4 regions of the Actinoplanes hulinensis genome follow, and region 4 is predicted to be linked to each of the others. Evidence: riboswitches for the same ligand, from Rfam matches in the RefSeq annotation. Region 4 holds a riboswitch; each other region holds the start of a gene.

Evidence for each region. Region 4 has a riboswitch for cobalamin ahead of KZ829_RS17615 (VWA domain-containing protein). Riboswitches for the same ligand answer to the same signal wherever they lie in the genome.
Region 1: another riboswitch for cobalamin. It lies ahead of KZ829_RS06955 (ribonucleoside-diphosphate reductase subunit alpha); the one in region 4 lies ahead of KZ829_RS17615 (VWA domain-containing protein).
Region 2: another riboswitch for cobalamin. It lies ahead of KZ829_RS18990 (CbtB domain-containing protein); the one in region 4 lies ahead of KZ829_RS17615 (VWA domain-containing protein).
Region 3: another riboswitch for cobalamin. It lies ahead of cobN (cobaltochelatase subunit CobN); the one in region 4 lies ahead of KZ829_RS17615 (VWA domain-containing protein).

The regions. Positions count from the first base shown of each region.
Region 1 is NZ_JAHXZI010000003.1:115,354-120,760, forward strand. Features, by position in the region: gene KZ829_RS06940 (alpha/beta fold hydrolase) at 1-14, shown strand, start outside; gene KZ829_RS06945 (DUF4262 domain-containing protein) at 618-1,139, shown strand; gene KZ829_RS06950 (ArsR/SmtB family transcription factor) at 1,386-1,730, shown strand; cobalamin riboswitch at 1,786-2,000, shown strand; gene KZ829_RS06955 (ribonucleoside-diphosphate reductase subunit alpha) at 2,125-4,524, shown strand; gene KZ829_RS06960 (ribonucleotide-diphosphate reductase subunit beta) at 4,524-5,407, shown strand, end outside.
Region 2 is NZ_JAHXZI010000009.1:245,381-250,787, reverse strand. Features, by position in the region: gene KZ829_RS19020 (phytanoyl-CoA dioxygenase family protein) at 1-741, opposite strand, end outside; gene KZ829_RS19015 (DUF6193 family natural product biosynthesis protein) at 1,014-1,610, opposite strand; gene KZ829_RS19010 (hypothetical protein) at 2,005-2,157, shown strand; gene KZ829_RS19005 (GNAT family N-acetyltransferase) at 2,276-2,737, opposite strand; gene KZ829_RS19000 (histidine phosphatase family protein) at 2,734-3,276, opposite strand; gene KZ829_RS18995 (CbtA family protein) at 3,273-3,995, opposite strand; gene KZ829_RS18990 (CbtB domain-containing protein) at 3,986-4,180, opposite strand; adenosylcobalamin (AdoCbl) riboswitch at 4,188-4,338, opposite strand; gene KZ829_RS43110 (S8 family serine peptidase) at 4,418-5,407, shown strand, end outside.
Region 3 is NZ_JAHXZI010000010.1:96,756-102,162, reverse strand. Features, by position in the region: gene KZ829_RS20070 (RRXRR domain-containing protein) at 1-442, opposite strand, end outside; gene KZ829_RS20065 (precorrin-8X methylmutase) at 800-1,417, opposite strand; gene KZ829_RS44055 (ferredoxin-like domain-containing protein) at 1,417-2,916, opposite strand; cobalamin riboswitch at 3,021-3,148, shown strand; gene cobN (cobaltochelatase subunit CobN) at 3,184-5,407, shown strand, end outside.
Region 4 is NZ_JAHXZI010000008.1:358,802-364,208, forward strand. Features, by position in the region: gene cobO (cob(I)yrinic acid a,c-diamide adenosyltransferase) at 1-506, opposite strand, end outside; gene KZ829_RS17615 (VWA domain-containing protein) at 971-3,508, opposite strand; cobalamin riboswitch at 3,564-3,688, opposite strand; gene KZ829_RS17620 (gluconokinase) at 3,817-5,385, opposite strand.

The DNA of each region.
Region 1 (5,407 bases), on a different contig from region 4:
CCGCACCTGTTTGAGCTCGCTCGCGCGCCTGGCCCGCAGACACCGCCGAACAGCGCTTGAACGGCAGATCAAGGCCCGATGCGGTGGCGTCGTACCAAGTCGCGGCCAGAAACGGCGACAGCGGACGTCTTCCAGTTGCTGTGGTGCCCGGCGCTGCACGACGACGACTGCCGGCCGCTGCCGCTCGTGCGGTGGCGCGCGGAGGCCGCGATCGGCGAACTGCTCGATAATCCGGAGCCGCCGGACGACGAGGCCGTCGAGGACGATCACGTGCCGGTGGCCTGCGCGCCGAGTCCCGAGCGGGTCCGGGAACTGCCCGACGCCTGGGAACTCGATGACGGCCTGCGCGATCGGGTAGAGGCGTGGGCGCAGGAGCGCGGGTGGAGGTACTTCGCGCACCTCAGCGCCGCCGACGGCACCAAGGCGGGCGGCCGGCCGGAGTGGATCCAGGACCCGCAGTACCCGGTGTGTGACTGCGGCACCACGGGTACAGCTCGGTTCGCTCTGCGGCAAGCGGCCATCCGCATCTGCCGCTGGACATGCGCCCGGCTGAGTCTGCCGTCACTGACCGTAGCACCAATGCTGCCGCTGACAGGGTCATCGCATACCCTCGGCGTGTGTTCGAGGCTTCGCGGATCTGCCGCTGCATCATCTGTCACGACTACGGCGATCGCGATGACTACGATGCGGCCGACGATGGCGTGATCGGCAATGTCAACGAGTTCGGGTGGAGCGTCACTGGTGTTCCCGCGGATGAGCAGGGGCCGGGCTGGTCGTACACGATCGGCCGTTGGCACAGCCGCGGCGGGCCCGAACTGGCCATGTTCGGACTCGACCTTCGTGTCATGCAGTCTTGTCTGAACATCCTTGGCCAACGGGACGGCCTTGCCGACGGCCAGTCCCATGACGATGTCGTCAACGGTTACCCGGTGCGCCTGAGGACCGTCGAGCCGACCTGGTATCGGGCCTTCTTCGGCCAGGCCATCTGGTTCTACCGGCGCCCGCCCGTTCCGATTCTCGAAGTCGTCTGGCCGGACCGCGACGGTGCTTTCCCCTGGGACACGGGAAGCCTGGCCCAGCCACACCTCTGGCTCGCACCCGCCGCGCACGTGCAAGGTGTCTGGACCCAAGACGTCTGAACCGAGGTAGGCGTACGGGCTGGAGCCGATCGACTGGAACCGGTCGGCCCGTGCGGGCCTTACTTGCCGCGCTCGGTCGTCACCTCGCCCGAGGCCGGTCGGAGGGCCCGGGAAGACTCGACCTGATCCCAGGGCTCGTCCGGCAGCGCCGGCCCATCGACCCAGCCGGGAACCGAACGCTCCGCCGAAGCGACTCATCCGGTAAGGACGGTCAGCGAGAGAGCGGGTCACAGGATGAGATACGGCGTGCAGAGACGGCGGCCGCGGGGCTGGGCACATCCCGACCTCGGTGACGTCGACCTCGGCAGGGTGCTCGATGCCCTCGGCGACCCGGTGCGGCTGGAGGTCGTCCGGCAACTGGCGGCCGCCGGGGGAGTGGTGCGGGGCGCGTTCGATGTGCCGGTGACCGGTCAGACCCTCTCCCATCACCTGAGGACTCTCACCACCGCCGGTCTCGTACGGGTGAGCCAGGCCGGCCGGTTCCGGTGCTGCGAGCTGCGTACACGTGAGGTGGAGCAGCGCTTTCCCGGATTGCTGCCGGCGATCCTGGCCAATGCCGGCGGCGGTGCCGTACGAACGATGCCGCCGTGAGAGTGACGGTTTGGACACACCATGTGGGGCTGTGACTTTCCGATGCCGCCCATATATGGTGTTCCCCGCAGCTGGTTCGGTCGCGCCCGTCAGGGTGTGTCCGAGGCAACAGGGAACCCGGTGTGAAACCGGGACTGCCCCGCAGCGGTGAGTGGGAACGACCGCCGTCATGAAGCACTGGGCTCGTCAGAGCCTGGGAAGCGACGGCCAGTAGGCGGCTTTACCCCAAAGCCCACGAGTCCGAAGACCTGCCAGCGCGCCGTGCATCTCAGGTGATGCGCGGCGGTCGAAGGCCGCGTGGGACGGCCGACGCCATCAGCCGGGCCCTCACGGGCCGCGGCGGCGTCCTCCTGCGCACCCGAGACCTCGGCCGGCGTGATGAGGGGGACGAGACATGACAGCAGCTACGCAGGATCCGCCGGCTACCGGACATGTGGTGCCGGAGCAGCGCCGCCATGTGATGCAGGTGCGCAAGCGAAACGGCGATCTGGAGCCGGTCGACGTCAACAAGATCGTCAAGGCGGTCGAGTTGTGGGTCACCGATCTCGGCGAGGTCGACCCGCTGAGGGTGGCGACCAAGACCATCAGCGGCCTGTACGACGGAGCGACCACGGCTGAGCTCGACAAGCTGTCGATCCAGACGGCGGCCGAGCTGATCGGCGAGGAGCCGCAGTACTCGAAACTCGCCGCCCGGCTGCTCGCCGCGTACGTCGACAAGGAGGTCCGCGGCCAGGGTGTCGCCAGCTTCAGCCAGTCGATCCGCTACGCCCACGGCCTCGGCCTGATCGGCGACGAGACCGCGGCGTTCGTGGCCCGCAACGCGCGTAAACTCGACGACGCCGTGGACGTCGCCGGTGACCTGCGGTTCGAGTACTTCGGCCTGCGCACCGTCGCCGACCGCTACCTGCTGCGCCACCCACGGTCCCGCCTGGTCGTGGAGACCCCGCAGTACTGGCTGCTGCGCGTCGCCTGCGGGCTGTCCACAGACGCCCGTGAGGCGATCGGCTTCTACCGGCTGATGTCGAGTCTGGCCTATCTGCCCAGCTCACCCACGCTGTTCAACTCCGGAACCCGGCACACCCAGATGTCGTCGTGCTTCCTGGTCGACTCGCCGAAGGACGAACTGGACTCGATCTACGAGCGTTACCACCAGGTCGCGAAGCTGTCGAAGTACTCCGGCGGCATCGGTATCGCCTGGTCGCGCATCCGCGGCCGGGGCGCCCTGATCCGCGGCACGAATGGAAAGTCCAACGGCATCGTCCCGTTCCTGAAGACGCTCGACGCCGGGGTGGCGGCGGTCAATCAGGGCGGCCGCCGCAAAGGCGCCGCATGCGTCTATCTCGAGCCGTGGCACCCGGACATCGAGGAGTTCCTGGAACTGCGCGACAACACCGGCGAGGAGTCCCGCCGCACGCACAACCTGAACCTGGCGAACTGGATCCCGGACGAGTTCATGCGCCGTGTCGAGGCCGACGGCGAATGGTCGCTCATCGACCCGTCCGACGCCCCGTCACTGCCGGACCTGTTCGGTGACGAATTCACCGAGGCCTACCGGGCAGCGGAGAAGAAGGCTGTCAAAACCGTCAAAGCCCGCGATCTGTACGGCCGGATGATGCGCACCCTGGCGCAGACCGGCAACGGGTGGATGACGTTCAAGGACCGCTCGAACGCGCTGTCGAACCAGACGGGCGAGCCCGGCAACGTGATCCACCTGTCGAACCTGTGCACCGAGATCCTCGAGGTCAACAACGACGACGAGACGGCCGTCTGCAACCTCGGCTCGATCAACCTGGGTCAACACGTCAACGTTGACGGTGTTGACTGGGTCAAGTTGAGGGAGACGGTGCGGACCGCGGTCGTCTACCTGGATCGGGTCATCGACATCAACTACTACCCGTCGCAGCAGGCCGCGGCCTCGAACCCGCGGTGGCGGCCGGTCGGGCTCGGGCTGATGGGCCTGCAGGACGCGTTCTTCACCCTGCGACTGCCGTTCGACTCGGCCGAGGCCAAGGAACTGTCGACCCGGGTCCAGGAGGAGATCTTCCTGACCGCGCTGGAGGTGTCGGCCGACCTGGCTTCGACTTTCGGGCCGCACCCGTCCTATGCGCAGACCCGCGCGGCCAAGGGCGATCTGCACCACGAACTGTGGGGCGCCCAGGTCGCACAGGCCGACCGCTGGGCGGCGCTCAAGGAGAAGATCGCCGAGCACGGGCTCCGCAACTCGCTGCTGATCGCGATCGCGCCGACCGCGACGATCGCCTCCATCGCCGGTGCCTACGAGTGCATCGAGCCGCAGGTGTCCAACCTGTTCAAACGCGAGACCATGTCGGGTGAGTTCCTTCAGATCAACACCTATCTGGTACGGGAACTCAAGTCGCGTGGACTGTGGACCGCCGCCATCCGCGAGCAGATCAAGCGCGCCGAAGGCTCGGTGCAGGCGATCGCCGAACTGCCCGAGGACGTACGGGAACTGTTCCGCACCGCATGGGAACTGCCGCAGAAGGCGCTGATCGAACTCGCGGCGGCCCGGGCCCCGTTCATCGACCAGTCGCAGTCACTGAACCTGTTCATGGCCGCACCGACCATCAACAAGCTCTCCTCGATGTACCTGTACGCGTGGAAGGCCGGTCTCAAGACCAGCTACTACCTGCGCTCGCGCCCGGCGACCCGCATCCAGCAGGCCACCGTCGCGGTCGCGCCCGCTGTCACCGCCCCGGTCTCGCTCATCCCGGCGCTCACGCCGGCCGAGGCCTGTTCCCTGGAAAACCCCGAATCGTGTGAGGCCTGCCAGTAATGCTGCTCGACCCTGGAATGGACCTGACCCTGCGGCCGATGAAGTACCCGCACTTCTTCGACCGTTTCAAGGACGCCATCAAGAACACCTGGACCGTGGAGGAGGTCGACCTGCACTCCGACCTCGCCGACCTGGCCAAACTGTCACCCGCCGAACAGCACCTGGTGTCCCGGCTGGTCGCGTTCTTCGCCACCGGCGACACCATCGTCGCCAACAATCTGGTCCTCAATCTGTACCAGCACGTCAACTCGCCGGAGGGCCGCCTCTATCTGTCGCGGCAACTGTTCGAGGAGGCCGTACACGTCCAGTTCTATCTGAATCTCCTCGACACCTACGTGCCCGACGAGCAGGAACGGTTCGAGGCGTTCGCCGCGGTCGAGAACATCCCGTCGATCGCCCGTAAGGCCGAGTTCTGCTTCAAATGGATCGACTCGGTCTTCGATCTGCGGCAGTTGGAGACCAAGGAGCATCGGCGGGCCTTCCTGCTCAACGTCATCTGCTTCGCCGCCTGCATCGAGGGGCTGTTCTTCTACGGCGCCTTCGCGTACGTCTACTTCCTGCGCTCCCGCGGCGTGTTGCAGGGCCTCGCGTCCGGCACCAACTGGGTGTTCCGCGACGAGAGCATGCACATGGCGTTCGCCTTCGACGTCGTCGACCAGGTTCGGGCCGAGGAACCCGACCTGTTCGACGCCACGATGGAACAGCAGGTCCGCGACATGCTCGCCGAAGCCGTCGAGTGTGAGGTCCAGTTCGCGGCCGATCTGCTGGAGCAGGGCGTCTCCGGGATGTCGCTCGGGGACATGCGCGAATACCTCCAGCACGTCGCCGACCGGCGGCTCGCCGCACTCGGCATCGACCCGATGTACGGCAGCAGGAACCCGTT
Region 2 (5,407 bases), on a different contig from region 4:
CGCCGCCCAACCGACCCGCTGTCCCCACTGCAGGCCGGCCGGCCGGAAGCACAGATGCATGCTGTACCGCGCTCCCCGAGGTGCGCTCAGCTGTGTACCGCGGTGAAAGGTCCCCGGCTCGAAAGCGATGACGGTTCCCGCCGGCCCGGCACCGGAGACTTCCGCTTCGTAGAGTTGTGGATCGGCCTCGGCCGTGAAGCGATCGGTACCTTGCTGGCCCGGCCGCAGCAACCAGTTGGGAACGGCGGGCAGGTCCGCGGTGTGCTTACGGGAAACGAGATGCGGCGGCCCGAGTTCGTCGGGAACGTCGTTGAGGAAGACGAACATCTCGACCTGCTGGCAACCCGGCGTGGTACTGGGCACCAGCACGGTGTGGTTGAGATAGTCGCGGTGCAGGGCCTGGTCGTAGTCGCAGGCGCCGGTGTACTTGGCCCAGGCCTCCGCGCCGTAGAGGTGAACATCGTCTTCCTCCAGCAGGGCCTTGGCCAACGCCAGGATGCGACGGTTCAGAGCCACCAGGCTGATCTCCGCGCTGGCGAACGGGAAGGTGTCAATCCCGGCGAACTCGTCGCCGATGAAACGCGCGTGACGCGGATCAGTGCCGTCATGGAATCCGTCGGCCGAGGGGAACAACAGGTCCAGTTCCCGTACCGCTGATGTCAACTCCTCTGCAGGCAGGAAGCCTGGGAGGATCACGAAACCGTCGGTCTGCCAGGCCTGCGCCGCGTCTTTGAGGTCCATCGGGCCAGGGTCGGTGAGGCGAGATCGCCAGGCAACCGCTTTTCCGTAGCGCTACCGCGTTCCCTGGTCAGCCCATATCCGTTGTTTTTTCGGCCCGTACCACTGGGACCCCAAGTCCTGTGCCACCGAAGTGTCCGAGCACCAATGAACTTCGTCCGCAGTTAGGCAGGGTCTGAGGCGAAGCTGCCATGGCCGGTTTCGCTACACATGCTGGCCGCCAAGATCGTGAAACAACCGGCGACAATCCCCGCCGGCTCCGAAATCAGGGCCGATCAGTCCTCCCAGGAGGCGACTGTCTCGGCTGCCCGGGCGACCGCAGTCTCCGTTGGCTCGGCGGCGTGCATCTCGCCGCCGTAGGGGCGCACCATGAACCCGCCCACCGCCGGGTGGAACGCGAGGCCGCGCTTGACCAGGCTGGGCCGGTCACGACGGTCGAACAGGTTCAGGGTGCCGTGACTGATCCACGGCCACGCACGGCGGAGTACCGGGTTCGCTGCGGCGGCGCGGGCGAGCGGCACAGTGACTTCCGCGTCGTGTTCGGTGATGATGTGCCAGAGCGCTTCGATCGCGGCACCCGGCTCGGTGACGGCAAGGTAGGTGTGGCGCTCGGCAAGCTCCTCCGCGGAACGGCCGTCGTGCAGGTCGAGCATGGCGCCGGCGATCTCGTCCAGGTCGCCCGTCCGACCCGCTGCGGCCGGGTCACCGCCGTAGGCCCAGACCATCACCTCGTAGCCTCCGCCGCAACCGGCGCGAACGCTGAGGTGGCCACTGGATGTAAACAGAAAGGCTGCGACCGGGCCGAAACGGTCCGAGCCGCCGCTCAGCCTCTCGAGACCAGTTCGCCGGTTCAGTTCGTCGGCCTCACGCATCCGGGAATCTTGTCATGAGCCCCGCGGCGCCATAGACCCCGACAAGCGGTGTTTGCCGCAGATGAGTAGACACGCTCAGGTGAAAGTCAGCTGCATCCGCACGGACCCATCCGAACCTGAGCCACAGAGCGTCGGCGCCGACCGCGGTCCGAAACTCACGACCACGAAAACCAGTGGAAGCGCGGTGGCCCCCAAGATCATCGACATTCGGGGCCCGTACTCACGACCTAAGCCACGCTGCTGACCGATCCGCGCACGGCACGCAGCCGCGGAACGCTGCTGTACGCACTCGCGGAGTACGACTGCTCACCGATTTTGGAGCTGCTGGTCATCACCGGCAACTGGGAGGTCGGCCGGGAGGCGCTCAGTCTGCTCCGCGGACATCGGCGAGGACATGTGGAACCGCCTGCACGACCGTGTGCAGGCGGCCTTGCTCACCGCTGGCGACGAGCAACGAATCGAGGTTCTCGAACCACTGCTCGAGATGTTCGTGTGGTCGCTGCGTTTCTGCGGGCCGCGCCCGCACGAGGCGTGGGGTTTGGGGTGAGGGTGACCGGGGGCGCTCAGCCCGGATGGTGCGTCGCGGGCGTGCGCGGGCAGTTGGTCGCGTGGTGCGGCGGGAGGTGTGGTTCGGCGGGGGCTGGGTCGTGCGTACCGGAAAGGGTTTAGAGGGTGAGGTGCATGTGGGTGCTGTGGGGGTCGGGTTGGTAGTGGGCGAAGGGTGGGCAGGTTCGGAAGCCGAAGCGCTGGTAGAGGGCGCGGGCGGGGGCGAAGTAGTCGGCGGTGCCGGTTTCGAGGTAGAGGTCGGTGTAGTGGCGGTGGCGGGCTTGGGTGATGAGGTGTTGTAGGAGGGTGGTGGCGACGCCGCGGCGTTGGGCGGTGGTGGCGGTGCGCATGGATTTGATTTCGGCGGTGGTGGGGTCGTGGTGTTTGAGGGCGGCGCAGCCGACGAGGTGGGGGCCGTCGTGGGCGGTCCAGAGGGTGATGTCGGGTGTGCGGAGGCCGTCGAGGTCGAGGGCGTGTTTGCTGTCGGGTGGGCTGGTGGCGCGCATGTCGTCGAGGTGTTGTTGCAGGAGGGCGGCGATGTCGGGGCCGGTGAGGTCGTCGATGGTGATGCGCAGGGTCACGGGGTGGATTGTGGCAGGTGCAGGTGCCAGCCGTCGGGGTGGTGGGTGAGGCGGGTGACGGCGAGTGGGGCGACGTCGAGGCGGCGGATGGCGGTTGCCGGGAGGTCGAGGGCGGCGGCGAGTACCGCGCGGATGGTCATGGGGTGGGCGACGGCGGTGAGTGCCGGCTGATGCTGGTTGCGCAGCCATGTGGTGGCGCGGGCCAGGAGCTGGGTGTGGGTTTCGCCGCCGTGGGGTGCCGCTGCCGGGTCGGTGAGCCAGGTGTGCAGGTCGGCCGGGTCGATCTGGTCGAGGGTGTGGCCGGTCCAGGTGCCGTGGTCGGGGTCGGCGAGTGCCGGGTCGATGCCGGGGGTGGCGCCGAGCAGTGCGGCGGTTTCGCGGGCGGCGTGGGAGGGTGCGCTGACCCATGGGCCGTTGCCGGGGATGTGCAGGGTGCGGGCGATGTTGCGGGCGGCTTCGTCGAGAGGGTCGTCGCCGCCGAACACGGCCCGGCGCAGGGCGCGGGTGTGTCCGGCGGCGATCAGGCGTAGGCCGGTCACGGAACTGTGACGGGGGTTTCGGTGCGGTGGGCGAGGCGGGCGAGCAGGCCCGCGAAGCCGAGGCCGAGGGTGGTCCAGAGGATGGTCTGGGTGCCGAGTGAGGTGATCCGGAAGTCCCACAGCAGGGTTGCGGGGAAGTCGGCGGGGACCTCGTCGAAGGTGGGAAGGAGGGTGTAGGCGATGGTGACGACGACCAGGAAGGCGGCCGCGGCGGCGGTGGCGCGGGCCCAGGGGTGGGTTTGGGTGCGGGCGGCGAGGGTTGCGGCCCAGACGGCGACCAGGCCGAGGGCGACCGCGGCGAGGTAGGCGGCGGTGCGCTGGTCGATGGTGGCCGGGTCGCCGACAGCGGGTGGGTTGGGTGGGTATTTGAGGTAGGGCACGAGGACGATGCCGGTCAGGGCGGCTGTGGCGAGGCCGAGGGCGGCGGTGGTGTCGCTGCCGGTGTGCAGGCGCCGGCGTAGGACGGTGTAGGCGGTGGCGAGGATGCCGCCGAGTGCGATGCCGTAGAGGCCGGTGGCCAGGAACAGGCCGGGCCCGGACTGGACGTCGCGGGAGACGAGAGTCTCGCCGGCGGGTGCGCCTGCTTCTTCGATGGCGATGGCCGCGTTGATGTGCGGCTCACCGGCGAGGTAGGCGAATGTTCCGGCGAGCAGTCCGGCGATGAGCCCGGCGAGTAGTCCCCTCAGCAGCAGTTGTGGGTAGCTGGGGGTCAGTGGCACGGGACACCGAGCAGGTGCCGTCCGTCGTGCATGAGTTCGTGCAGGTACATGCCGGACTGGGAGAGGGCGCCCTGGTCGAAGGCGACGAGGTAGGCCAGCAGCAGCATGATGCCGGTGAAGCCGGCGGCGGTGGCCAGCAGTTTGGTGGAGATGGCGGGGGTGGTGAGCGCTTGTGCCTTGGGCATGGCGGATCAACCTCCTACGGGATGACGCGTCCCGATCGATGGGGCCTGCGGCGCGTGAGCGTCCTGACTCACCGGCCCCGTGGGGCTGGTTCACAGTGGCGCGACCGCACCGGAGTTTCACCGGATTTCCCTCAGCGCACCGCAGATTGGATTCTCAACCTATCGGCCGGGGTGGGCCGGGCACAACCGTCGGGCGGTAGCATCCACGCCGGTCTACGGGGTCGGGGGTGTGTCGTGGTGCGGTGGCCGGTGGCGGTGGTGGCCGGGCTGGTGGTGTCGGTGGCGGTGCCGGTTCCGCAGCAGGTGTGGGCGGCGCAGTGCCTGGGTGCGAAGCCGGTGGTGTCGGCGGTGCCGGCGGAGTTGAGGGCGTACGCGCCGGCGCGGTTGGCGGGGTTGGCGACCGGGGCCGGGGTGCGGGTGGCGGTGGTCGATTCCGGGGTCGATGCGCGGCATCCGCAGCTCAGGGGTCAGGTGGCGGCGGGCCGGGATTTTCTGCGTAACGAGTTCGCGGGCCGCCGGGACTGTGTGGGTCACGGGACGGGGGTGGCCGGGATCATCGCGGCGGGCGCGGATGCGGGCAGTGGGGTGCAGGGTCTGGCGCCGGGGGCGACGATCGTGCCGGTGCGGGTGAGTGAGCAGCAGGACATCGACGAGTCGGCGGTGGCGTCGTCGGGTGGTGGTGCGCAGACGTTCGCGCAGGGGATTCGGTGGGCGGCGGGCCCGGGTCGCGCCCAGGTGATCAACATTTCGCTGGTGATGCCGCAGGAGAGCCCGGCGGTGCAGTCCGCGATCGCGGATGCGGTGGCGGCCGGGGTGATCGTGGTGGCGGCGGCCGGTAACGACGGCCCGGACGCCGGCGTGGTGTATCCGGCGGACTATCCGGGGGTGATCGGTGTCGGCGCGGTCGGTGCGGACGGGTTGCGGGCGTCGTATTCGCAGGTCGGTGAGCATGTGGATCTGGTGGCGTTCGGGGACGTGACGGTGGCGTCGCCGGTGGCCGGTCATCAGGTGGTGCAGGGGACGAGTTTCGCGACGCCGTTCGTGACGGCGACGGTGGCGCTGCTGAGGCAGCGGTTTCCGCGGGAGAGTGCGGCGCAGATAACCCGGCGGTTGTTGCGGTCGGTGGATCCGGCGCCGGGTGGTGTGCGCAGTGACGAGTACGGGTACGGGCTGCTGAATCCGTATCGGGCGCTGACGGAGGAGGCGGGCCCGGTGGTGGCCGCGGTC
Region 3 (5,407 bases), on a different contig from region 4:
TGTCGAGTGCGCCGGTGTGCAGCGCGTCCAGGGTGTGGGTTTTCGGTGCGCCGGTACGGTGCCGGTTCCATTTCGTGCGGCCGCCGGTAGCGACCGCCACTGGTAGGCCGGTGCCGGTCAGGGCCCGCCACAACGCCCACCGGGTCGAACTCGCCGCGGCGGCGTCGCGCAGCGGTGTCTTCGCTTGGCGCAGGATCCCGGCGAGCAGCCCGGTCCGGACGTCGGCCTGGGCGATGAACACGCCGACGCCGGTCGCCTTCGACCCCGGGTCCACCCCGACCTCGACCCCCAAAATCTCGGACTCGCCCACGGTGCGGTCCTTGAGCCGGATGACGAATGGGGTGTGCCGGTGTACGACCGCGGGGCTGGCGGCGAGCAGTTTGCGGGCGCGGGCGGGTGTGCACGGTTGTAGTGGCCGGCCGCGTTTGTCGAGGACGAGCACGACCGGATGGGTTGGTGGGGTCTTACGGCCCCGGTCTCCGGACGGTTGCCCGTCCGGGTGACGCCACTGCCCTGGAATCGGGGCAGTGGTCTCCCCTCGCCCATGTCGCACACCAGATACCGCAACAGGGTCGCGGTGTCCGTGTCCCGTTTCGTGCGCTCTCGTCGGCTTGTCTGCTGACACGGATTCCAGAGTCCGGCGCTGAGGAAGCACACCGGAGTGGGTCGACTGTCTTGTATGCAACGTAGTCACCTCCTTCAAGGCGTCTCGGGCTGGTCAGCCGTCCCCTCCACACCGAACTCAGTGACGCAAGCTCGGTCCTTCAGGGCCGAGAAGCTGACCTCTTCCGTTCCCGACCTATTCCGCTTCGGAGGCGAGGGCGTTCACCGCGGCGGCGGTGATGGCGCTGCCACCCCGGCGGCCACGCACGATCAAGTACTCCAGGCCGGACTCGGCGAGAGCCTCCTTGGACTCGGCCGCGCCGATGAAACCGACCGGGATGCCGAGCACCGCGGCCGGCCGTGGCGCGCCCGCCGCGACCATCTCCAGCAGCCGGAACAGTGCGGTCGGCGCGTTGCCGACCGCCACCACGGCGCCACCCAGCCGGTCACCCCACAGGTCGAGTGCGGCCGCGCTACGGGTGTTGCCGATCGCCGCGGCCAGCCCCGGCACCGCCGGGTCCCGCAGCGTGCAGATCACCTCGTTGGCCGCCGGCAGCCGCGACCGGGTCACCCCGGACGCCACCATCTCCGCGTCACAGAGGATCGGCGCGCCGTCGAGCAGCGCCTTCCGCGCCGCGGTGACCACACCCGGACTGAACCGGACATCCTCCACCAGATCCACCATCCCGCAGGCGTGGATCATCCGGACCACCACCCGCGACACGTCCTCCGGCAGTCCTGAGAGGTCCGCCTCGGCCCGGATGGTGGCGAACGAGCGCCGGTAGATCTCCGCGCCGTCACGCACATACTTCATCAGGGCCTCCTAGCCACAGCCACGATCTCCCCCAACCCGGTCACGGCCGTGCCGATCCCGCTGATCCTCGGCGATCCCGCCCCGGCAGTCGATGGGCCGACCAGTCCGGATCCGTCTCCCTTCGCGCCGGAATTCCCCGGTGGGCCGCCGAGTCCGGATCGGTTGCTTTCCGGTGGGTGGGCTGGGCCGGATCGGTCACCGTCCGTGCGGGCGACCAGGTAGCCGTCGGCGGTGGCCTCGACGCGGACGTGCGGGCCGGACGGGCTGCCGCACGCGCGGGCGCAACCCACCCAGTGGACCGGCAGGCCGTCGACGAAACGGGCCGTGACCGTGGCGTCGGCGCGCACGTCGGCCAGCGACTTCGCGCAACCTGGCCGCCCGGCGCAGGCGGTCACCCCGGACCAGGGCGAATCCGCGGCCACCGCGAGCCCGGCCGCGGCCAGACGGCCCGCCCACCCCGGCGCCGCCGACGGCGTCAGATCGGCCACGATCACCCCACGCCAGGGGGTCACCACCAGCTGATCGGCCTCCTCCAGAACCCTGAGGGTTACGCCGGCCAAGCGCCCCAACGGCACCAGTGCCCCCACCGCGGCCAGCCCGTCCGCCTGAGCCACCACGCCGACCAGATCGGTGGCATCGGTGGCCTCGACCGGCACCGCCGCCGCCACGGCGACGGGCGTCAGCCCGAGGACGCCGGCCACCCGGGCCGACACACGGGCCGGGCCGTCGGTCAGCTCCCGCAACCGCCACGCGGCCGGGCCGTCACCCCGCTGCTCCTCCCGCTCGGCGAGGAACGCGTGCGCCGCCGCGATCAGCGCCGGCACCACCCGGTCGGCCTCCACCCGGAGCCCGGTGTCGTGCCCGGCGAAGCGGATCGCGAACAGCCCGGCACCCGTGTGCTCCCGATCCCCCGACCCGGCGAAACCCGCGTGGACGGTGGGCACCGTTGGTGTGGGGTTGGTGGCGGCCGGGTGCGTGGTGGCCGCCATTGGTGTGGGCCTGGTGGTGACGGCCGCGTGGACGGTGGGCGCCGGTGTGGGGTTGGTGAGGGCCGGGACGGCGGCGACGTCGGGGGACAGGGTGACGTGGCCGAGCGCGAACAGGAACTTGCCGGGGAGGCCGGCCAGGGCGGGATCGTCCAGGACGGCGCGGTCCAAGGCCGGTATCAGAGCGCGGATCGTCGATCCCGGCAGCGGCGGCGACGCGATGTTCCGAACATTGTCGTGGGTCTGTGAGGGCAGCAGCCCGGCGGCGCGCAAGCGGGTCGCCAGGGCCGGGGCATCGATGGCCGACAGGCCTCTGAGCTGGAGATTGGCCCGCGAGGTCAGCTCCAGGGCGCCGTCGCCGAACTCCTCGGCCAGCTCGCGCAGCGCGCGCAACCGGGCCCCGGTCAGCAGCCCGCCGGGCAGCCGCACCCGGGCCAGCAACCCGTCGGCGGCGGCGTGCAGCCGCAGCGCGCCGGGGCAGGCGTCGGTGTCGGAAGTCCGGACGGGAGACATGGCCCGGATACTACGGCCGACCCCCGGCAGGAATTCACCTTCGCCTCTCGGTGGGTCGGCAGCGTCACAGCGGCCGTTCCGCCTTGACGCGGGACACCGGGGTTCGGAAAAGTTATGGCTCACGAGCGGCGACGCCGCGGAGGAAGCCGGTGTGACTCCGGCGCGGTCCCGCCACTGTCACCAGGGAGTTCGAGCCCTGGGAGCCAGGAACTCCGGTCGCCGTGACATCCGACTACCCGGGGCGCGGACCCCGAGGGGAGCGCGCGCGTGTTTCTGCTGCTGTCGACGTCCGACACCGACCTGCTCAGCGCCCGGGCCAGTGGATCGGCCTGGCGCCCGGCCAACCCGGCCCGCACCTCGGTCGCCGATCTGCCCGCCCTGCTCGACGGGGCCGACCTCGTCGTGGTGCGCATCCTGGGCGGCCGCCGGGCCTGGGAGGAGGGGTTGGACACACTGCTCGCGGGCGACGTGCCGGTCGTGGTCCTGGGCGGCGAGCAGGCGCCGGACGCCGAGTTGATGAAGCTGTCCACGGTGCCCGCCGGGGTGGCCGCCGAGGCGCACACCTATCTGGCGCACGGTGGCGCGGACAATCTGGTCTCGCTGCACGACTTCCTTTCCGACACGGTGCTGCTGACCGGCAACGGGTTCGCGCCGGCCGTGGAGAGTCCGCAGTGGGGCTTCCTGCCGCGCCCGGAGTCGACCGGCGAGGCGACCGTGGCGGTGCTTTATTACCGGGCGCATCACATGGCCGGCAACACGGCGTTCGTCGAGACGCTCTGCCGGGCGATCGAGGCCAAGGGCGCGCGGGCCATGCCGATCTTCACGGCCTCGCTGCGGACCGCCCCGCCGGAGCTGCTGGCCGAGTTGCGTAGGGCGGACGCGCTGGTGGTGACCGTGCTGGCGGCCGGCGGCACCCGCCCGGCGACCGCGAGCGCGGGTGGTGACGACGAGGCGTGGGATGTCGGGGTGCTCGCCGACCTGGACGTGCCGATCCTCCAGGGGCTGTGCCTGACCAGCTCGCGGGCCGCCTGGGAGGCCAGTGACGACGGCCTGACCCCGCTGGACGCGGCGACGCAGGTGGCGATCCCGGAGTTCGACGGCCGGATCATCACGGTGCCGTTCTCGTTCAAGGAGATCGACGAGGACGGGCTGTCGGTCTACGCGGCCGACGAGGAGCGGGCGTCGCGGGTGGCCGGGATCGCGGTGGCGCACGCCCGGCTGCGGCACGTGCCGCCCGCCGACCGCCGGATCGTGCTGATGCTGTCGGCCTATCCGACCAAGCACTCCCGGATCGGCAACGCGGTCGGTCTGGACACGCCGGCCTCGACGGTCGCCCTGCTGGCGGCTCTCGCCGACCGGGGTTACCGGATCGGTGACTTCGGGTCCTACGACGGCGACGGGCTCATCCACACGTTGATCGCGGCCGGTGGGCAGGACCCGGACTGGCTGACCGACGAGCAGTTGTCCGGCAATCCGGTGCGAATTCCGGCATCTCGGTATCAAACCTGGTTCGACCAGCTCCCGGGGGACTTCCGGGAGCGTGTCGAGCGGCATTGGGGCCAGGCGCCCGGTGAGCTCTATGTGGACGACGGCGACATCGTGCTGGCCGCACTCCGCGACGAGAACATCGTGGTGATGGTCCAGCCTCCGCGCGGGTTCGGGGCCAACCCGGTCGCCATCTACCACGACCCGGACCTGCCTCCGAGCCATCACTACCTGGCCGCCTACCGGTGGGTGGCCGATGAGTTCGGCGCGCACGCGGTGGTGCACGTCGGCAAGCATGGCAACCTGGAGTGGCTGCCCGGCAAGAACGTCGGCATGTCCGCGTCGGACGGCACCGACGCGGCCCTCGGCGACCTGCCGCTGATCTACCCGTTCCTGGTCAACGACCCCGGCGAGGGGACACAGGCCAAGCGCCGGGCGCACGCCACGCTGGTCGACCACCTGATTCCGCCGATGGCCCGCGCCGAGTCCTATGGGGACATCGCCCGACTGGAGCAGCTGCTCGACGAGCACGCGACCATCGCCGCCCTCGACCCGGCCAAGCTCCCGGCGATCCGGGCTCAGATCTGGACCCTGATCCAGGCCGCGAAGATGGACCATGACCTCGGCCAGGGGCGCCGGCCGGAGGACGAGGAGTTCGACGACTTCATCCTGCACATCGACGGATGGCTGTGTGAGGTCAAGGATGTGCAGATCCGCGACGGGCTGCACGTGCTGGGGGCGGCGCCGGCCGGGGAGGCGCGGATCAACCTGGTGCTCGCCATGCTGCGGGCGCGGCAGATGTGGGCCGGTCAGGTGGCGGCGCTGCCGGGTCTGCGGGAGGCGCTGGGCCTCGCGGAGGACGCGTCCACCGCGGAGACCGACGCGATCGAGGTGCTGGCGCGGGCACTGGTCACGGCCATGGAGGAGCGCGGCTGGCCGACGGTGATCCCGGCCGACCTGGTCGCCTCCAGCGTTCCCGAGGCTGCTTCCGCCCCGGGAGCCGCTC
Region 4 (5,407 bases):
TCCGGGTGCGCGTCCCGCCCGGTGATCACCACATGCTGGGTGCCCGGCCGCTCCCGCAGCGTCGTGATCACGTCCTCGACGTCCACCCAGCCCCACTTCATCGGATAGGTGAACTCGTCCAGCACGTAGAACCGGAACGTCTCCGCGGCCAGGTCCCGCTTGATCTGCGCCCACCCTTCGGCGGCCTCGGCGGCGTGGTCCCGCTCGCTGCCCGCACGCTGGATCCAGGACCAGCCCTCACCCATCTTGTGCCAGGTCACGGGTGTCTGCCCGGCCGCGCCGAGCGCCTTGAGCGCGGCCTCCTCGCCGACCTTCCACTTCTCCGACTTGACGAACTGGAACACCCCGATCGGCCACCCCGCGCTCCAGGCCCGCAGCGCCATCCCGAACGCGGCCGTCGACTTCCCCTTGCCCGGCCCGGTGTGCACCGCGAACACCGCCTGCCGCCGCCGCTGCCGCGTCGTCAGCCCGTCGTCGGGCACGCTCGTCACTTTCCCTTGCGGCACGCGCTCCTCCTCGTCGTCAAGATCAACCCCATTCCCGGTACGGGGTGAGCGTCCAGCCCAACCCACACCGTCCCGCCGGCCGGGGCGAAGGTGGCCCGCCCGGCGCGCGCCCCTCACCCTCCCGCGAACCCCACCCTCACCCCAACGTTTGCCTCACCCCACCGCACAGCGCCCGAACCCGGCGGTCCCAGCTCATATGACGCCTCTGTCCTCATAGTGCGGCCCATTCGCGCCGGCAAGCACACACGTAACGTTCTCCGTGGTCGTCTGCCCGTGTCATAGCGGCAGGCCGGGCACACGGACGGCGCGACGTGAGCGCCCGCCGGGCATCCGCACCCTGAAAAAGCACCCACAACCCGCCGGACGCGACCGGCTGACCTCGATGCTGTCCCGGTCCGGCGGGCCGGCACCGACGGGCGGATGAGCGCGGCCCGCGGACACCGGTTCGAACCGCACCGAACCGCCTACGCGGCGCTGCGGTAGGCGCGGTCGGCCGGAGCCGAGGCGGTGCGGTCCGAGGCGGCGCGGTCGGCCGGAGCCGAGGCGGCGCGGTAGGCGCGGTCGGCCGGAGCCGACGCGGTGGCGGCGGCGCGGGCCGCCGGCTGGAGAACGGTGGTGGATTGAAGGTGTTCCAGCGGCATGAGATCGGCTCGGAGAACCGCCGCCAGCTTTCCGGCCAGGCCCAGCCGGACCGGGCCGGACTCGCAGTCGACCACCACGGTCGCCACACCGGCCAGCGCGGGCGCGAGCAGTGCGGGGTCGGGTCCGCTCGTGGCCCGGCCGTCGGTGACCACCACCAGCAGCGGACGCCGTCGCGGGTCGCGGCGGCGCTCGGTGGCGATGGTCGCGGCCGCGGCACGGAGCCCCGCCGCGAGCGGGGTACGGCCACCGGTCCGCAACGCGGCCAGCCGCATCACGCCGACCTCATGACTGGACGTCGGCGGCAGCACCACCTCGGCGTCCCGCCCCCGGAAAGTGATCATCCCGATCCGGTCCCGCCGCTGATAGGCGTCCCGCAACAGCGACAGCACCGCCGTCTTGACCAACGTCATCCGCTTCCGCGCGGCCATCGACCCGGACGCGTCCACCACGAAGAGCACCAGGTTCGCCTCGCGCCCCACATGCACCGATTCCCGCAGATCCCGCGGCGACACCCGGATCCCACCCCGCCGCTCCCGAGCAGGCTGATCCTCGGACCCCGCCCCCCGCACAAGCCGCTCCGGGGCCACCCGGTCCCGGTCCTGGGCCACCCGATCCTGAGCCACCCGGTCCTGAGCCACCCGGTCCTGAGCCACCGACTCCCCCACCAACCAATCCGGGGACAGTCGGTCCTGGGCCACTGACTCCCCCACCAACCGATCCGGGGACAGTCGGTCCTGGGCCACCGGCTCCTGAGACACCGGCTCCTGGGAGGGCTGGTCATGGGAGGTGCCGTTGCGGGTGACGGGGGTCGGGTGGGTAGGGGTAATGGTGTCGAGGGCAGCCCGGTCGAGGGAAGCCCGGTCGAGGGCAGCCCGGAGAGTGGCGAAGAGGTGAGGGACGCCGGAGAGCTTGCCCTGCGGGACGCGGCTGCCGACTACGCGGCCCCGACGGGCGAAGGCCGGGGAGCGGCGGCCGGCGTGACCGCCCTCGCCACGGGCGGTGATCCGGAGTGTGCGGGTGCGGAACGCCTGGCCGGCAGTGGCGGTCGCGCCCGCCTTCTCCGGTTGTGGCGCCCCGTCGTTGCTGGAGGGGGGCGTGCTCTCCTCCGTACCCCCGTGGGGTGATCCTGCTCCGGACGGCCCGCCGCCGTCGCGCGGGGTGTCGTTTCGGGGGCCTCCGCCGCCGGGGCCGCCGTCGTCCGGGTCCGGCTCGTCGTCGGGGTCGCCGCCGTTTCTACCGTCCTGGCCGGCCTGTTCGCGATCGGCCTGTTCGCGGTCGGCCTGTTCGCGGTCGGCGCGTTCCTGTTCGGCACGTTCCTGTTCTGCCTGGCGTTCGGCTTCGGCCAGGGCGTCCTCGAGCTTCTGCTCGTCGGTGCCGGGCGGGTCCAGCGGATCGGTACGGCGGCGGTGCGGAAGGGCCAGCCCGGCGGCGTCCCGGACGTCGTCGGCGGTGACCCGGTCGCGGCCGTGCCAGGCGGCCAGGGCCACGGCGCAGCGGGCGACCACGATGTCGGCGCGCATGCCGTCCACGCCGTAGGCGAGGCAGACCCGGGCGATCCGGTCGAGTTCGGCGTCGGGCAGCGTCACCGCCGGAAGGGCGGCGCGGGCGGCGGCGATGCGGGCCGCGTAGTCGCGTTCGGCGCCGGCGTAGCGCGCCGCGAAAACGTCCGGGTCGGCCTCGTAGGCGAGGCGGCGGCGCACCACCTCGGCGCGCTGGCGGGCGTCGCGGGGCGCGGCGACGTTCACGACCAGGCCGAACCGGTCGACCAACTGGGGCCGGGGCTCGCCCTCCTCCGGGTTCATGGTGCCGACCAACAGGAATCTCGCCGCGTGCTTGACCGACACCCCGTCCCGCTCGACGTGTGCCCGGCCCATCGCCGCCGCGTCCAGCAGCAGGTCCACCAGGTGGTCCGGCAGGAGGTTCACCTCGTCGACATAGAGGACACCCCGGTGCGCGGCGGCGAGCAGACCCGGCTCGTAGGCCTTCACCCCGTCGGTGAGCGCGCGCTGCAGGTCGAGCGTGCCGACCACCCGGTCCTCGGTGGCGCCGACCGGCAACTCGACGAGCGACGCGGGCCGGACCGTGGCGGCGGCGGCCGCCGGGGCGCCGGGGAGTGCGGGGTGGGGGCCGTCCGGGCAAGCCGGGTCCGGGGCGGCGGGAGCGCAGGCGAAACGGCAGCCGGGTACCACCGTGACCGGTGGCAGCAGGCCGGCCAGGGCGCGGACGACGGTGCTCTTCGCGGTGCCCTTCTCGCCTCGGACCAGGACCCCGCCGACCGCCGGGGACACCGAGGTCAGCAGCAGGGCCAGGCGCAGGTCGTCGAGGCCCACCACGGCCGAGAACGGGTACGGAGCAGTCACCAGGATCCCTTCCGGCGGGTGTCCACGCCCGCTCGTCGGTCGACGCGAGCGGCCGGAGTCTCCTGACTCCCGGATCGACGTTTCCCGCTCGCCTTCCGGCGTGGGCGCCGTGGCGTGTGGTCAGCGGGTCGCTCCCCGGTCACAGTGGCGGGACCGTCCCGGAATCGCACCGGGTTCCTCCGCAACCGCTCGCCGGTCACTCTTCCCGACCGGCCGGGCACCCGTCAACGCGGGATCCGTCACCCGCCGGCGCGGCTTCTCCGGGGGCGGTCTGCGCCGCACTGTCCGATCAGGTACGGCGGGGCGGCTCAACCGGTTACGGCCTTCTCGGTGGCGGGCAGGGGCTCGGGAGCCAGACGGTCGAGTTCGGCCACCACGTCCAGGACGGCCAGGGCGGAGCGTTCCACCAGGGGGCGCAGGCGGCGGTAGAGGGCGGCGTCCTCCGGGTCGGGGTGGGTGGCGTTCGCGGTGGGGACCAGGTCGGCGGCGCGGTCCAGATCGGGGAGTTCGCCGAGGGCGTGCCGGGCCAGAAGGCAGGCGCCCAGGGCGGTGCCCTCGGGGACGTCGGCGACCGTCACCGGGAGGTCGAAGGCGGAGGCCAGGACGGACACCCACAGGTGGGAGGCGGCGGCGCCGCCGGTGGCGCGGATCTCGGTGACCGGGCAACCTTCGGCGTCGAAGGAGTCGCGGACCAGGGCGAGCTGCTGGCACACGCCCTCCACGGCGGCGCGGACCAGGTGCGGGCGGGCGTGTTCGCGGCGCAGGCCCAGGTAGGCGCCGCGCATGCCGGGGCGCCACCAGGGGGCCCGTTCGCCCAGAAGGTAGGGCAGGCAGAGCAGGCCCTCGCTGCCGGCCCGGATCCCGGCGGCCTCGGCCAGCAGGGCGGCGTCCAGGTCGTCGGCGCCCTCCGCCTCGGCGGCCGGTTCGCCCGGGGCGCCGGCGGCGAGGCTCTGGGCGGCCCAGCGTACGACCGAGCCGGCGTTGTTGACCGCTCCGCCGATCACCCAGCGGTCCTCGGTGAGGGCGTAGCAGAACAGGCGGCCGGCGGCGTCGGCGGTGGGGCGGTCCACGACGGTACGGAGGGCGCCGCTCGTGCCGAGGGAGACCGCCGCGACGCCGGGCGGGGTGGCGCCGACGCCGAGGTTGGCGAGCGGGCCGTCGGCGGCGCCGATGATCAGCGGTACGTCCGGGGGCAGGCCCGCGGCGGTGGCCACCTCGGGAGACAACCGGAGGGCGTGCGTGGTGGGGACGACCTCGGCGAGCTGCCCGGGGCGCACGCCGGCGATCGCCAGGGCCTCGTCGTCCCACCGGCGGGAGTGGATGTCGTAGAGGCCGGTGCCGGAGGCGATCGACAGGTCCACCAGGAACGGGTCGTCGGCCAGCGCCGCGACGATCAGTTCCTTGACGCCGCCCCAGCGTGGGGTACCGCGCAGCGTGCCCGGGTCCTCCTCGGCCCACCAGGCCAGCTTCGTGAGCGGCGACATCGGGTGGACCGGGGTGCCGGTGCGGGCCTGGAGCCGCTTCGCCGGCCCGGCCGCGACGATCTTCTCGCACTGCCGGGCGGAGCGGCCGTCCGCCCACGTCACCACGGGGCCGAGGGGACGGCCGGCGGCGTCCATCGGCAGCAGCGCGTGCAGGAAGGAGCTGAGGCTGACCGCGATCACCCGGTCGCCGCGTTCGCGGCACTCGGCGGCCACGTCGGCGAGCGCCTCCATGGCGGCGCGGGTGAGCTGCCGGGGGTCGAGTTCGGCCCGGCCCGGCCCGGGCACCGACAGCGGGTAGTGGACGCTGGTGAGCGCCCGCACCTCGCCGCGGGGCCCGGCGGCGATCCCCTTGGTGGCGGTGGTTCCGGTGTCGATCCCGATCACGACGTCCATGCGTCCCCTCCCGAACGTGACG